DNA from 2 places in the Metabacillus hrfriensis genome. Region 2 is predicted to be linked to the other one. Evidence: riboswitches for the same ligand, from Rfam matches in the RefSeq annotation. Region 2 holds a riboswitch; the other holds the start of a gene.
The links. Region 2 has a riboswitch for thiamine pyrophosphate ahead of QLQ22_RS20280 (MTH1187 family thiamine-binding protein). Riboswitches for the same ligand answer to the same signal wherever they lie in the genome.

Region 1 (6,167 bases), 1.3 Mb from region 2:
TTTTAATCAAATGGCATTTGGAATGATATTCTTTGTTGCCTTCTTACTGCTTTTCTTATTTGCTTCATTAACATCAGCGTTTTCGATGCTTGAAATTATAGTATCTGTAATCGCTAAAGGTGATGCTAATAAACGGATTAAATGGTCTTGGATCATTGGACTGACTATATTCGCAGTCGGAGTGCCATCTGCTTTATCATTTGGAATCTGGAGTGAAGTAAGCATTTTTGGAAAATCAATTTTCGATGCAGCTGATTATTTGGTCAGCAATATTTTGATGCCGATTGGCGCTCTGCTGATCTCCATCTTTGTTCCTTTGAAAATGAAAAAATCCATGCTTTACTCAGAACTTGCTAACGGTTCGTCTTTATCTAAAGGACTCTTTAACACTTGGTTCTTTTTAATGAGATATGTAGCTCCAATTGCTATTTTCCTTGTTTTGCTGGATGTTTTAGGAATCTGGAAACTACTTTCCCGTTAAATTAGGCTCTATCAAGCTTTCCCTCCGTATGTTAAAATAGGTAAAATTCAGAATGGAGGGTGATAAGCTTGGAGCACTTATCATTATTTATCATCATGTCGATCTTATTAATTTTATTGCCTGGACCTGATACAGCCATCGCTACTAAGAATACAATCACTGGCGGGAGGGCAGGAGGAATGAAAACAGTGTTCGGGACCTTGACAGCACTTTTAATTCATACTTTTGCAGCTGTGTTAGGTTTATCAGCACTTATTGTCAAATCAGCTTTTCTCTTTTCAATCCTGAAGTACGCAGGAGCTTGCTACCTCATTTATTTAGGACTTAAATCATTATGGACTCTAAAAAAACCGGGCAGAATACAAGATAGAGAAGAACAAAAGCCTGAAGCAAAACAAGTCAACTGTTATAGACAGGGATTTTTGACAAATCTCCTAAACCCTAAGGTAGCTGTTTTCTTTTTAACCTTTTTGCCGCAATTTTTGGAGCCGGGATCAAATACTTTTACACAGTTTATGATCATGGGATTAACATACACTATTCTTACTTTTATTTGGTTTATTATTTATATTTATTTGATTCATCAATTGAGTGCTTTCATGAAGAAGCCAGCTGTACAAAATTGGATGGAAGGCATTACCGGAGCAGTACTCATTGGATTTGGCATTAAATTAGCATTGGAAAGAAAGTAAAGACATCAGATATGATGTCTTTTTTATTTTGGCTGCCGATCTGGCTTGCTTTGAAAATACTTTTAGCACTAATAGGAACCAATAAACCAAGGAAGCTGGGTTCTTATTATTTGATTCACATAAATGAACCTGGAAAGGAATAATAATCCATTCCTGCCAAATCGGATCGAAAATTGAGGAAATAAAAATGATAATACAGTCTATTGTCTGAATCAATAGAAGCTGATGAAAAAAGAACTTGGTGATTGCCCGTTTTGAGTGCCTCATAGATTTTCTCCGAGTATGATTCCTGCATATAAAAATTGGACTTGAAATTGTGCCTTTATACATTCATTTGCCATTTCAGTTTGGGATTCCAATTATACTTATTTTCATTTTATTGATAAAAACAAAAGTGATGGAGAAAAAAAACAGCTGCTTAATGGTTGCAAATCCAGTGTCAGAAGAGTAGACTTTGAATCATAAAATAAAATAATGAAAACGGGAGCTTGTGGAATCAGGCTGAGAGTACGGCTATCTGCCGTAGACCGAATGAACCTGTTGGATAATGCCAGCGCAGGGATGTGATTCAGGGATACATATGAGCACTTTGCCGCGGCAGAGTGCTCTTTATTATGGGGAGGAAAAAATATGATAGAGCCTAAAACGATTGATGCGATTCTAGAAAAAGTAAGAAAAGAAAAACCTCTGGTGCACAATATTACAAACGTTGTGGTAACGAATTTTACAGCAAATGGCCTGTTAGCAATCGGAGCATCGCCGGTCATGGCTTACGCCAAGGAAGAAGTGGCGGATATGGCGAAAATTGCTGGGGCACTCGTATTAAATATTGGCACCTTAAACGAAGAAAATGTAGAAGCGATGCTGCTTGCAGGGAAATCTGCCAATAAGCATGGCGTGCCAGTCATTTTTGATCCGGTTGGTGCAGGCGCAACAAAATACCGTACTGAAACAGCACAAAAAATCGTAAAGGAACTGGAGATCACTGCAGTTAGAGGGAATGCTGCTGAAGTGGCAAATGTCGTTGGGGAGAGCTGGTCGATAAAAGGAGTCGACTCCGGTGACGGCGAAGGTGACATAATCGAACTTGCTGTAAAAGCTGCAAAGCAGTTAAACACTATTGCGGTCATTACAGGAAAACAGGATATTGTTTCAGATGGAGAAACAACATATATATGCAAAAATGGTAATTCTCTATTAACTAAAGTAACAGGTGCAGGCTGCTTGCTCACCTCTGTTATCGGCGCATTTTGCGCTGTTGAAAAAGATTATGTTCGTGCTTCTGCTGCAGCATTAGCGGTTTACGGGAGTGCTGCAGAACTTGCAGCTGAAGGAATTGAAGGTCCCGGAAGCTTTCAAATCGAGTTTTTAAACAATCTTTATACCATTTCAGCTGATAATATTCAAAAACTTTCTGCGCTTGAGGAGGTCAGCCATGTCAATCTCTAAAGCACTGACAATTGCAGGCTCTGACAGCGGAGGCGGAGCAGGAATTCAGGCGGATTTAAAAACGTTTCAGGAATTGAATGTATACGGAATGTCTGCCATTACAGCGGTTACCGCTCAAAACACACTAGGTGTACATGGTGTGTTTCCATTAACAGCGGACGCGGTTGTGCAGCAGATTGAAGCGATTGGCTCAGACATTGGAGCTGATGCCATTAAAACCGGAATGCTTTTTAATAGTGAAATTATTGAAGCTGTTTCTGAACAAATAAAGAGGTTCAATTGGAGCAAAGTGATTGTAGATCCCGTCATGATAGCCAAAGGCGGTGCTTCATTATTGCAGGATGAAGCAGTAGAAGCATTGAAAAATCATTTGCTTCCGCTTGCTTTGGTCGTTACTCCCAACATTCCAGAAGCTGAAGTGCTGACGGGTTTGAACATTCTCAATCTTGATGATCGTCAGACTGCTGCCAAAATCCTGCATTCTTTTGGCGTGAAAAATGTTGTGATTAAGGGAGGTCATGCTGAAAACGAGGAACAGTTAGTAGATTTGTTATTTGATGGAACAGAGTTCAGCTATTTTACAAGTGAACGTATTCATACAAAAAATACACACGGAACCGGCTGTACCTTCGCAGCTGCCATTACAGCCGAGATCGCAAAAGGAAAGTCAATTTATCATTCGGCAGAAACCGCCGTTGCGTTCATCCGGGAAGCGATAAAAGAAGATCTTAAATTAGGACAGGGCCATGGACCTACAAATCATTGGGCTTATCAAAAGAAAAAGAGGGGACCTTTGCATGTGGAATGAGGAAGTGCGCGCGAAACTCCAGCTTTATTTTATTATGGGCAGCACAAACTGTACGGAAGACCCTGAAAAAGTCCTGTTCCAAGCAATTAGCGGAGGCATATCTATGTTTCAGTTCCGGGAAAAAGGAACGGATGCTTTAACAGGCAGCGAAAAAAAGAACCTGGCAAGAAAACTGCAGCAGCTTTGTAAGGACCATGGAATACCATTTATCATAAATGATGACATTGAACTAGCTCTTGCACTAAATGCAGATGGAGTTCATATCGGACAGGATGATGAAGATGCCGGAGCAGTAAGAAAGATTTTAGGCGAGGGGAAAATTGTAGGTGTCTCAGCCCATACCCTTGCAGAGGTAGAGAAGGCAATCGAGGATGGAGCCGATTATATCGGAGCAGGGCCTATTTACCCTACGCGTACAAAAACAGATGCAAAGCCTGTTAAGGGGACTTCTCTTCTTGAAGAAGTAAGAAACTGCGGCATTTTGATTCCAATCGTAGGAATTGGTGGCATTACAGCTGAAAATGCGCGTGCAGTTATTGAAGCAGGTGCCGACGGGGTCTCGGTTATTACATCGATAAGTCTTGCAGAAGATGTCTATAAAAGTGCGGCTGCTTTGAAAAAATCTGTATCTTGAATAGGGGAATAAAAGAAAACGTGCAAATCTTGATGATCATTTGCACGTTTTCTTAATGTTTGGATTTTTTAACGGCGATCCAGCTCAATTTTTTTTTGGTTCTTCTGTAAATCTCTCATGAATACTAGATTACTGGCAAAAATAAGGCGGTTCAGAAGGATTCAGAGAAAATGCATAGAATAAAAGATGATGAAGTTCCCTGAATTTAATATAATAATATTATGTAAACTATAGCGGGTAAAATGATTAAGTACTTAAACCATAAAGAATACTGCACAGCAGAAAAGAGGACAGATTAAATTCTGTTCTTTTTTTATGAATAAAAGTATAGGTATGATGTGCTAGAATTTATTCTTATTTCAAAAAAATGCATAGGCAGGAATGACTGATTTTTCAGAAGTCATTGACATTGATAATCATTTTCAATTAATATTCATGTGTACTCACTGACAAGACAGTAAGGAGCTGAATCATATAGAAAACGTATATGAATTTGAAGCCATCATAGAAGACGGAGAGTTAAACCAAACTATTTCTCTTCGGCAGGTCAAAATAACAGATTTTCAGATTTTATTCAGCTGGATGCATCAGCCGCATATCGCGCCGTTCTGGAAGCTGAATGTAAGTGAAGAAGAGTTTAAGGCTTATTTAGAACGCACCGTTAAAGCAGAGCACAAACGGGTTTTTCTATGTTTTTTAGATGACAGTCCAGCTGGCTATTTGATTGCGTATTCTATCCAGCATGATTCAATAAAGAACTATTATCAAGCTGAAACAGGTGATCTTGGAATGCATTTATTAATTGGGCCAAGGGAGCTTTTGAATAAAGAGCATGGCTTAATGATTGTGAGGGCAATGACTGCATTTCTTATGAAAAAATACGGATCAAGCAGAATCATTGGCGAACCTGATATAAGAAACAGGATCGTCATTCCAATTTTAAAAGAAATTGGCGGATATGTTGCGGATACCATTTTGCTTCCTCATAAAAGAGCGGCACTCGTTATTGGTGAAAAGACTCGTTTTAATGATTATATGTCAAACAAGAATGTAAACTTTATTAAGCTTCCAAGTGAAGATAAGGATCTATTAAATGAAAAGGCAGGAGCGTTATGTGAAAACCCATCTCCCAATTGATGAAGATATGAAAGAGCTGCTGGATAAAATAGGTGCTAGAATGGCTGAACTCAAACATCCTCCATTAAGCGACTTATCTGCTGAGCAGTCACGGTATTTTTATAAAGAAGCACGAACATTCTTTCAAAAGATAGAAATGAATGACATGATGATTTACAACGAAAAAATCGAATCAGCTGATCATCAAATTCCTGTAAGGATTTATCAGCCTGCATCAGCGGAAATGCTGCCAGTATTGGTATTTATGCATGGCGGCGGGTGGGTTTTTGGAGATCTCGACAGTGCCGATTCTATGTGCAGGTATCTTGCAAAGCACGCGAATTGTCTGATTGTATCCGTCGGTTACCGGCTTGCACCAGAGCACCCGTTTCCTGCGGCGCTTATGGATGTTCTTGCCGTTTCAGAGTGGGCGCCTCAAAACATATCTAAATGGAATGGTGATCCAGCCCAACTTGCAATTGGGGGAGAATCTTCCGGGGCAAACCTTGCAGCTGCAGCTGTACATTGGCTGAAGGATCAAGGAAAGCAAGCATTTACAATGCAGTGTTTACTCACTCCTGTATTGAATCACAATTTTTACACGGAATCTTATCAATCGGGCTATTCATTTAATCTGACGAAAGAGAAAATGGAATGGTTTTGGAATCATTATTTAAGCAATCAGGAACAGGGGAAAAATCCATATGCATCGCCGCTGCTTGCAATAAATTCTGCCGATTTGCCTCCCGCAATGATTGTGACTGTTGAATACGATCCGTTAAGAGATGAAGGGAAACAATATGCTGAAAAACTTGAAAATTCAGGAGTTCCTGTCACATATTTGTACTATGAACAGTTAGTACACAGCTTTCCAAATATGATTGGACAAGTAAACAGGGCGGATCTTGCGATGATAGATTTGACAAACCAGCTTAAAATTTTGCTGAGAAAAAATTTTTAATTTTTTTAAATGAGAATGATAATTAT
Region 2 (6,167 bases):
CTGAAATGGATTTCGACAAATGTCATTTCTGTTGCCATTCTGTTTGAGCCGGTTGGATCGATTATTCTTGCGTATTACTTCCTTGAAGAGACGGTTATTCTTACGCAATTAATTGGCGGAGGAATCATTATCATTGGCGTCATGCTGTTTCTTTTTGAAAAGAAAGACGTGGCTGAGATTTCAAGTGAACAAGCGCTGTAAACAAATAAAAGGACTCAATTCCGAGTCCTTTTTTGTTTTTCCATGATTTTCTTTTCCAGATCTTTAAACGTATACTTCGTCTTCTTTTTCAAAGCTTTTTCAAAGCTGTTTTGTTTTCCTGTTTCAAGAAGGAGATCCCGGATAATGTCTTCTCCAAATTCATCTGCCAAAATTTTAACGGCGTAGTAGCTCTGAGTATACACTTCCGCTTCCGGACTGTCTTCCAATGCATTTGCCCAGCTTCCGGGATTTCTTAGCTCATCGAAAGGGATCACCTTGTCGATGGGGATTTTTGCATCCTCTCCGTTATAGCCAGCATATTCTGCAACGCCCTCATTAAACCAGATTGGAATTTTCAGCGATTCGATTTCCATTTTCTCTAATGCTTTCTCCATATAGTAATGGGCATATTCATGGTAAAAGGTTTCCACGACAAGCGGAGATGCGGCATCGAGATCATCCGGAATCACGATGGCCATGGTTTCTTTCACATGATCGTAAAACCCCATATAATCCAAATATTCAAGCTCCTGCAGCGAGTCCGGCGATTCATCAAGGAGAATCAGGTCAATGGGCTGATCCTCGATCTTGCCGAACAAGCGGGTGCTGATGCTCCTTGCGTGATCGAATTCGTCTTCAACCAGCTGGATATCCCTTTTATTAAGAGAGGAATAGTAAACAGTAAGATGAGAAATTTTCTTCGTTTCAGCAGTTTCTTTGTATTCTTCATAAGGATCAATCGGCAAAAAAGCGTTCACCTGAAACTCAAATTTCTCCCTGGGACTGATATTTTGATAGTTGAAATGAGTCGTCATTACATTCATTAGGACTACGAAGAACAAGGTAATAATTAAACTGAAGGTTGTGATGGAAAGGAAGATGGATCCTGACAGTCCCTTGAAAAAGAGCAGATTCCTTTCCTTGCGGTTGATCAACTCGTATATAGAATAGATAAACAAGCCAAGCAGCAAAAGCGTTATAACGCTTCCTGCGATTACGCTTGCAGGTATATTCAAAAAGAGAAACAGAACGTAAAACACACCGGTGAAATAAACGATATACAGGATTGATAAGAAACTATGCAGAAGTATTTTCACTTGAAGCCTCCGTTTTGCCTTAGTCTATGAACATATTCTGTTTTATGAAAAGAAACTCCTTTTAGAGGTAGGGATTTAATTTTCGCTTGTCGAATTTTTTCAGCAAGGAGTGTTGAAAATGAATTTTAGAATAAGAAAAGCTGTTAAAGAAGATGCGAAGCAAATCGCAGTTGTTCACGTGGACAGCTGGAGAACAACCTATAAAGGTATTGTAGCAGATGAATATCTTGAAAGTCTTACATATGAAAGCAAAGAAAAAATGTGGATGTCTATTGATCCGGAGACAGTTTTTGTGGCAGAAAATCAGGATGGCCAAATAGCAGGGTTTGCAGGCTTCGGACCAGAGCGGACAAAGGAATATGGATTTGATGGGGAATTATATGCGATCTATCTATTAAAAGAAGTGCAGGGAGCAGGCATCGGGCGCAGGCTTGTAGAGGCAACTGCAAATGAACTGCTTCGGAAAAACTATCAATCTATGCTGCTGTGGGTAATGGATGAGAATCCTTCAAAAGGATTCTATGAACGCTTTTTGCCCGAAAGGATCGCAGAGGACGTCTATACGATTGATGGGACAGATCATCAGGAGACCGCATTTGGATGGCGTGATTTGTCGAAACTGGCAGCTGCATTGAAAAGGAAAGAGGGATCAATGTGAATCGAGCATTAATACTGGGCGGAACGCAATTTTTCGGCAAAAGACTTGTTCATAAGCTGCTTGAAAATGGGGCAAAAGTGACGATTGCAACAAGAGGAAGAACTCATGATGACTTTGGAGATGGCGTAGAGCGTCTGATTATCGATCGTGAAAACAAAGAATCAATGATTAAAGCCTTTGATCATAAACAATGGGACGTTGTTTATGATCAATCGTGTTTTTCGCCGCTTGAAGCAAAATCTGCTTATGAAGCGCTACACGGCAAAATCAGGCATTATATTTTCACTTCGACAATGGCAGTCTATGAATTCGGGAGAGGGAAGACAGAAGAGGACTTTGATCCTCTGTCGTATGAGCCTTCTTTTAAAGAGCGCAAAGACTATAAAGGGATAAGCGGCTATCAGGAAGCGAAACGCAGTGCAGAAGCCTATCTTTTTCAGAATGCGGATGTGCCTGTTGCCGCTGTAAGACCTGCTCTGGTAATCGGAATAGATGATTATACGGAACGCTTTTTATTTCATGTGAAAAAGGTGAAGAACGAGGAACCGATTGGAATTGCAGATCCTGGATATTTTTACAGCTATACTTCAGCTGAGGACGCAGCGGGATTCTTGTATATGGCTGGAGAAAAAACCTTAACGGGTGCATACAATGCCGCTTTTGAAAAAAGTCTGTCACTGAATGATCTTTTGCTTAAAATCGGATGTGCTGTCGGGAAAAAAGCGATTGTGACAAGGGAGATTGCGAAAGAGAATGCTTCACCTTATGGATTATCAGGTGAATGGACACTGAATGTGTCAAAGGCTGAAAGTGCTGGATACTCATTTGAGGAATTGGATCCGTACTTAGAGAAATTAATAGAGGTAATGAAAAAAGAAACGTGACCTTGTCGCGTTTCTTTTTAGTGGGGTAAAACCTGCTGATGAAATACCGAAGCAAAATATGCGAATACAAACCCAAGCGGGAAAGAGAAAATCATAGACCAGCCGTTGACTAATTCTTCTTCGTTGCTGATCCTTATCGCTTCAAAATAACCATATAGAAAATGAATAATCGACAATAAAAATGTTATCATCATCAATGAGAAGGATAGATTCATCATTTGCCCTCCATAAGAAATCTATTACTACTAGTACATGCTGATGATAGAGTGTTTATGACAAGAAATAAGTTCTGACCGAAGAGTCAGGCGCTGGAATAGACATGAATGGAAGAAATTATATAAATTTTAATAGGATAAAAAAGCACCGAAAAAAATCGGTGCTTTTGACAGAATCTATTTTCTTTTTAAGACAAGTGATTTAGAAGCAGTGAGCATCATTACTAAGACGATTGAGCAAATGATAAATGTAGGCACCATGTAGGAAGCGTTATAGCCGGCTGAATACAGCAGAACGGGCTTATCGCCTGCAAATTCTGCAAAGAAAATAGCGCCGGCAAGTGTATGTGCAGCAAATCTAAGGAAGCTTCCCAGAAAAGCCGCTGCTACTACGTAAGCAATTAATCGTCCTCTGTTAAGAGGATTCAGAGAGCTTTGGACTTGTTTATAGAAAACTCCTCCGGCACCTACCACGGTAAATGCAACAAAATAGTCAAGAAAACCCTGGACTGGATGCACAATTGTGGTGTAGCCCATAATCGTCTGCAAAACGCCAAGTAAAAAGCCTGTCAGCAGTCCTCCCTTTAATCCGTGGCGAAAACCCATGATCAGGACTGGAATCATTGCAAGCGAAATTGACCCTCCCTGAGGCATTTTGCCAATGAAGCTTGTTGCTAAATCAAGCAGAAATGCAATTGCTGATAGAATCGCTGCTTCTACTAAAAAAACTAGACGTGTATTTGTCTGCATAGCTCTTCCCCTTTTCAGCATTGACCGGGGCAGTTTTTTTCCATAATAAAAAGCAATGCGGGGAATGTCGGATGGTTTCCACGCACTGCTTTGGTTGGGTTATCACTTGAATCCATCGCCACATCCCTACGTAAGCTTTAACTATACAGGTTCAACGGGTCTGAACATAACGTTCACTCTCAGCCGAATGGCTCCCCAAGTGGTCAAATGCAATATATGATTTAGACACTACTATACAGGAAGTTGCAAAATTCGACAAGACTAAATCTTGATTTTTTTCAGAAAAGAATGGAAAGCTCTTTTATCTGTCTTTACAAGGATCCAAAATCTTGCTATAGTTTCCATGAATTCAATATATGCAGGGGAGCTGAGTGAACTTGGCTGAGAGGATACTGATTCTTGTATCGACCCTTTAACCTGATCTGGGTAATGCCAGCGGAGGGAATGCGGAAGATGCATTACTTTTCCATAACTTTGCGAATGCGTTAAGGCTGCCCCAGTGGCAGCCTTTTTTGTTGTTCGGTCAGATACTCATATATTAATAAATTTTAAGGAGGATAAAGAATGTCCAGTGTAAATCTAGCATTTCAGGTGCTGCCTAAATCATCAGAAGGGAATACATATGAAATTGTCGACAAAGCGATCGAGGTTGTTCAGCGATCAGGAGTTAAATATGAGGTAGGTGCGATGGAGACGGTTATGGAGGGAGAGCTAGATGAATTGATTGATATCGTTAAGCAAGCGCAGGATGCCTGTATTTCAGCCGGTGCAACCGAGGTAATGACTCACATGAAAATTCATTACCGCCCAAAAGAAGGGGTCACAATGGATGAAAAACTTAAGAAATACTGTTAAAACACTTTCAGGAATAGCGCTTCCTGGTATAGTGCTGCTGTCATTCCTCTTTTTGTGGGAATTGGCTGTCATCGTTTCAAAAGTGGAAAATTGGATTCTGCCTCGTCCGACTCATATTTTCATCACGCTTGCTGAAATGAGGGGAACGATAGGCGGACATATCCTGCAGACTCTGTCGGAAGCAGTACTTGGTTTATTGATCGCTGTAACAGCGGGCGTATTGATTGCTATCTTAATAGACCTGTCAGATTGGGTTCGAAAAGCAGTTGAACCGCTGCTTGTTCTTTCACAAACCATTCCAATAATAGCGCTTGCTCCATTGCTTATCATCTGGTTTGGATTCGGCATTTTTCCTAAAGTAATTGTCGTGGCGCTCGTTTGTTTCTTTCCGATCGCCATCAATCTTTCTGACGGCTTCCGTTTAGTAGACAGGGATATGGTGAAGCTCATGAGAACGCTTGGAGCAAGCCGCAGACAGATGTTTTTAAAATTGAAGCTTCCAGCTGCAACACCTTTCTTTTTTTCAGGGTTGAAAATAGCCGGAACATACAGTGTGATGGGGGCGGTTATCGGAGAGTGGCTGGGTGCAAGCAAAGGACTCGGAATTCTATTGACTCGATCCTCCCAATCGTTTCTGACAGATAAAGTATTTGCAACAATCGTCTTAATAGTAGGTTTAAGCTTAATCATTTTTACACTTATTGAAATACTGGCAAGAATCATGATGCCTTGGAAATATAAGCAGCAAAAGCATTCTAACTAGCACGGGGGAGAAAAAATGAAACAACTCTTATTTATTCTATTTAGTTTAGTGTTCATCTTATCTGGATGCGGATCGGCAGAAAAATCCTCTGATGAGGAATTAAAAAAAGTGAAGATTATGCTGGATTGGTTTCCAAATACAAATCATACAGGCATTTATGCAGCGAAAGAAAATGGCTTCTATAAAGAAGAAGGTCTTGATGTTGAAATAGTTGAACCTGGTGAAGGAGTCAGTGCGGATCAGATTGTTGCCTCTGGTGAAGTTGATTTTGCTGTCAGCCATCAGGAGAATATTACACACGCAAGATCAACAGGTGTGCCGATTGTTTCAATAGGAGCAATCATACAGGAGAATACTTCTGCATTTGCTTCTTTAAAAGAAGAAAACATCACTTCTCCAAAGGATTTTGAAGGAAAACGTTACGGGGGATGGGGTTCTCCTACAGAAGAAGCTGTTATTAAAGCTGTAATGGATAAATCGAATGCAGACTTTGAAAAAGTTGATTATGTCACGCTTGGAGCAACAGACTTTTTCAAGTCGATCGGACGCGATACAGACTTTCAATGGATTTTCCAGGGATGGGATGGGGTTGAGGCTGCTCGTCAGGGAATTGAATTGAACTACATCTATTTAAAAGACCTTGATCCAGCATTAAACTATTACACTCCGGTTATTGCAACCAGCGAATCCAAAATTGCAAAAGACAAAGAAATGGTTCAGTCCTTCATGAAGGCTACATCAAAG

Region 1: another riboswitch for thiamine pyrophosphate. It lies ahead of thiM (hydroxyethylthiazole kinase); the one in region 2 lies ahead of QLQ22_RS20280 (MTH1187 family thiamine-binding protein).

Annotation. Positions count from the first base shown of each region.
Region 1 covers NZ_CP126116.1:2,752,561-2,758,727, reverse strand. The annotation lists gene QLQ22_RS13725 (sodium-dependent transporter) at 1-481, shown strand, start outside; gene QLQ22_RS13720 (LysE family translocator) at 577-1,173, shown strand; TPP riboswitch at 1,644-1,752, shown strand; gene thiM (hydroxyethylthiazole kinase) at 1,804-2,622, shown strand; gene thiD (bifunctional hydroxymethylpyrimidine kinase/phosphomethylpyrimidine kinase) at 2,609-3,430, shown strand; gene thiE (thiamine phosphate synthase) at 3,420-4,064, shown strand; gene QLQ22_RS13700 (GNAT family N-acetyltransferase) at 4,530-5,201, shown strand; gene QLQ22_RS13695 (alpha/beta hydrolase) at 5,179-6,141, shown strand.
Region 2 covers NZ_CP126116.1:4,063,114-4,069,280, reverse strand. The annotation lists gene QLQ22_RS20310 (DMT family transporter) at 1-201, shown strand, start outside; gene QLQ22_RS20305 (gluzincin family metallopeptidase) at 216-1,298, opposite strand; gene QLQ22_RS20300 (GNAT family N-acetyltransferase) at 1,417-1,956, shown strand; gene QLQ22_RS20295 (NAD-dependent epimerase/dehydratase family protein) at 1,953-2,840, shown strand; gene QLQ22_RS20290 (hypothetical protein) at 2,858-3,055, opposite strand; gene thiT (energy-coupled thiamine transporter ThiT) at 3,233-3,805, opposite strand; TPP riboswitch at 3,912-4,013, opposite strand; TPP riboswitch at 4,156-4,268, shown strand; gene QLQ22_RS20280 (MTH1187 family thiamine-binding protein) at 4,370-4,660, shown strand; gene QLQ22_RS20275 (ABC transporter permease) at 4,635-5,423, shown strand; gene QLQ22_RS20270 (ABC transporter substrate-binding protein) at 5,439-6,167, shown strand, end outside.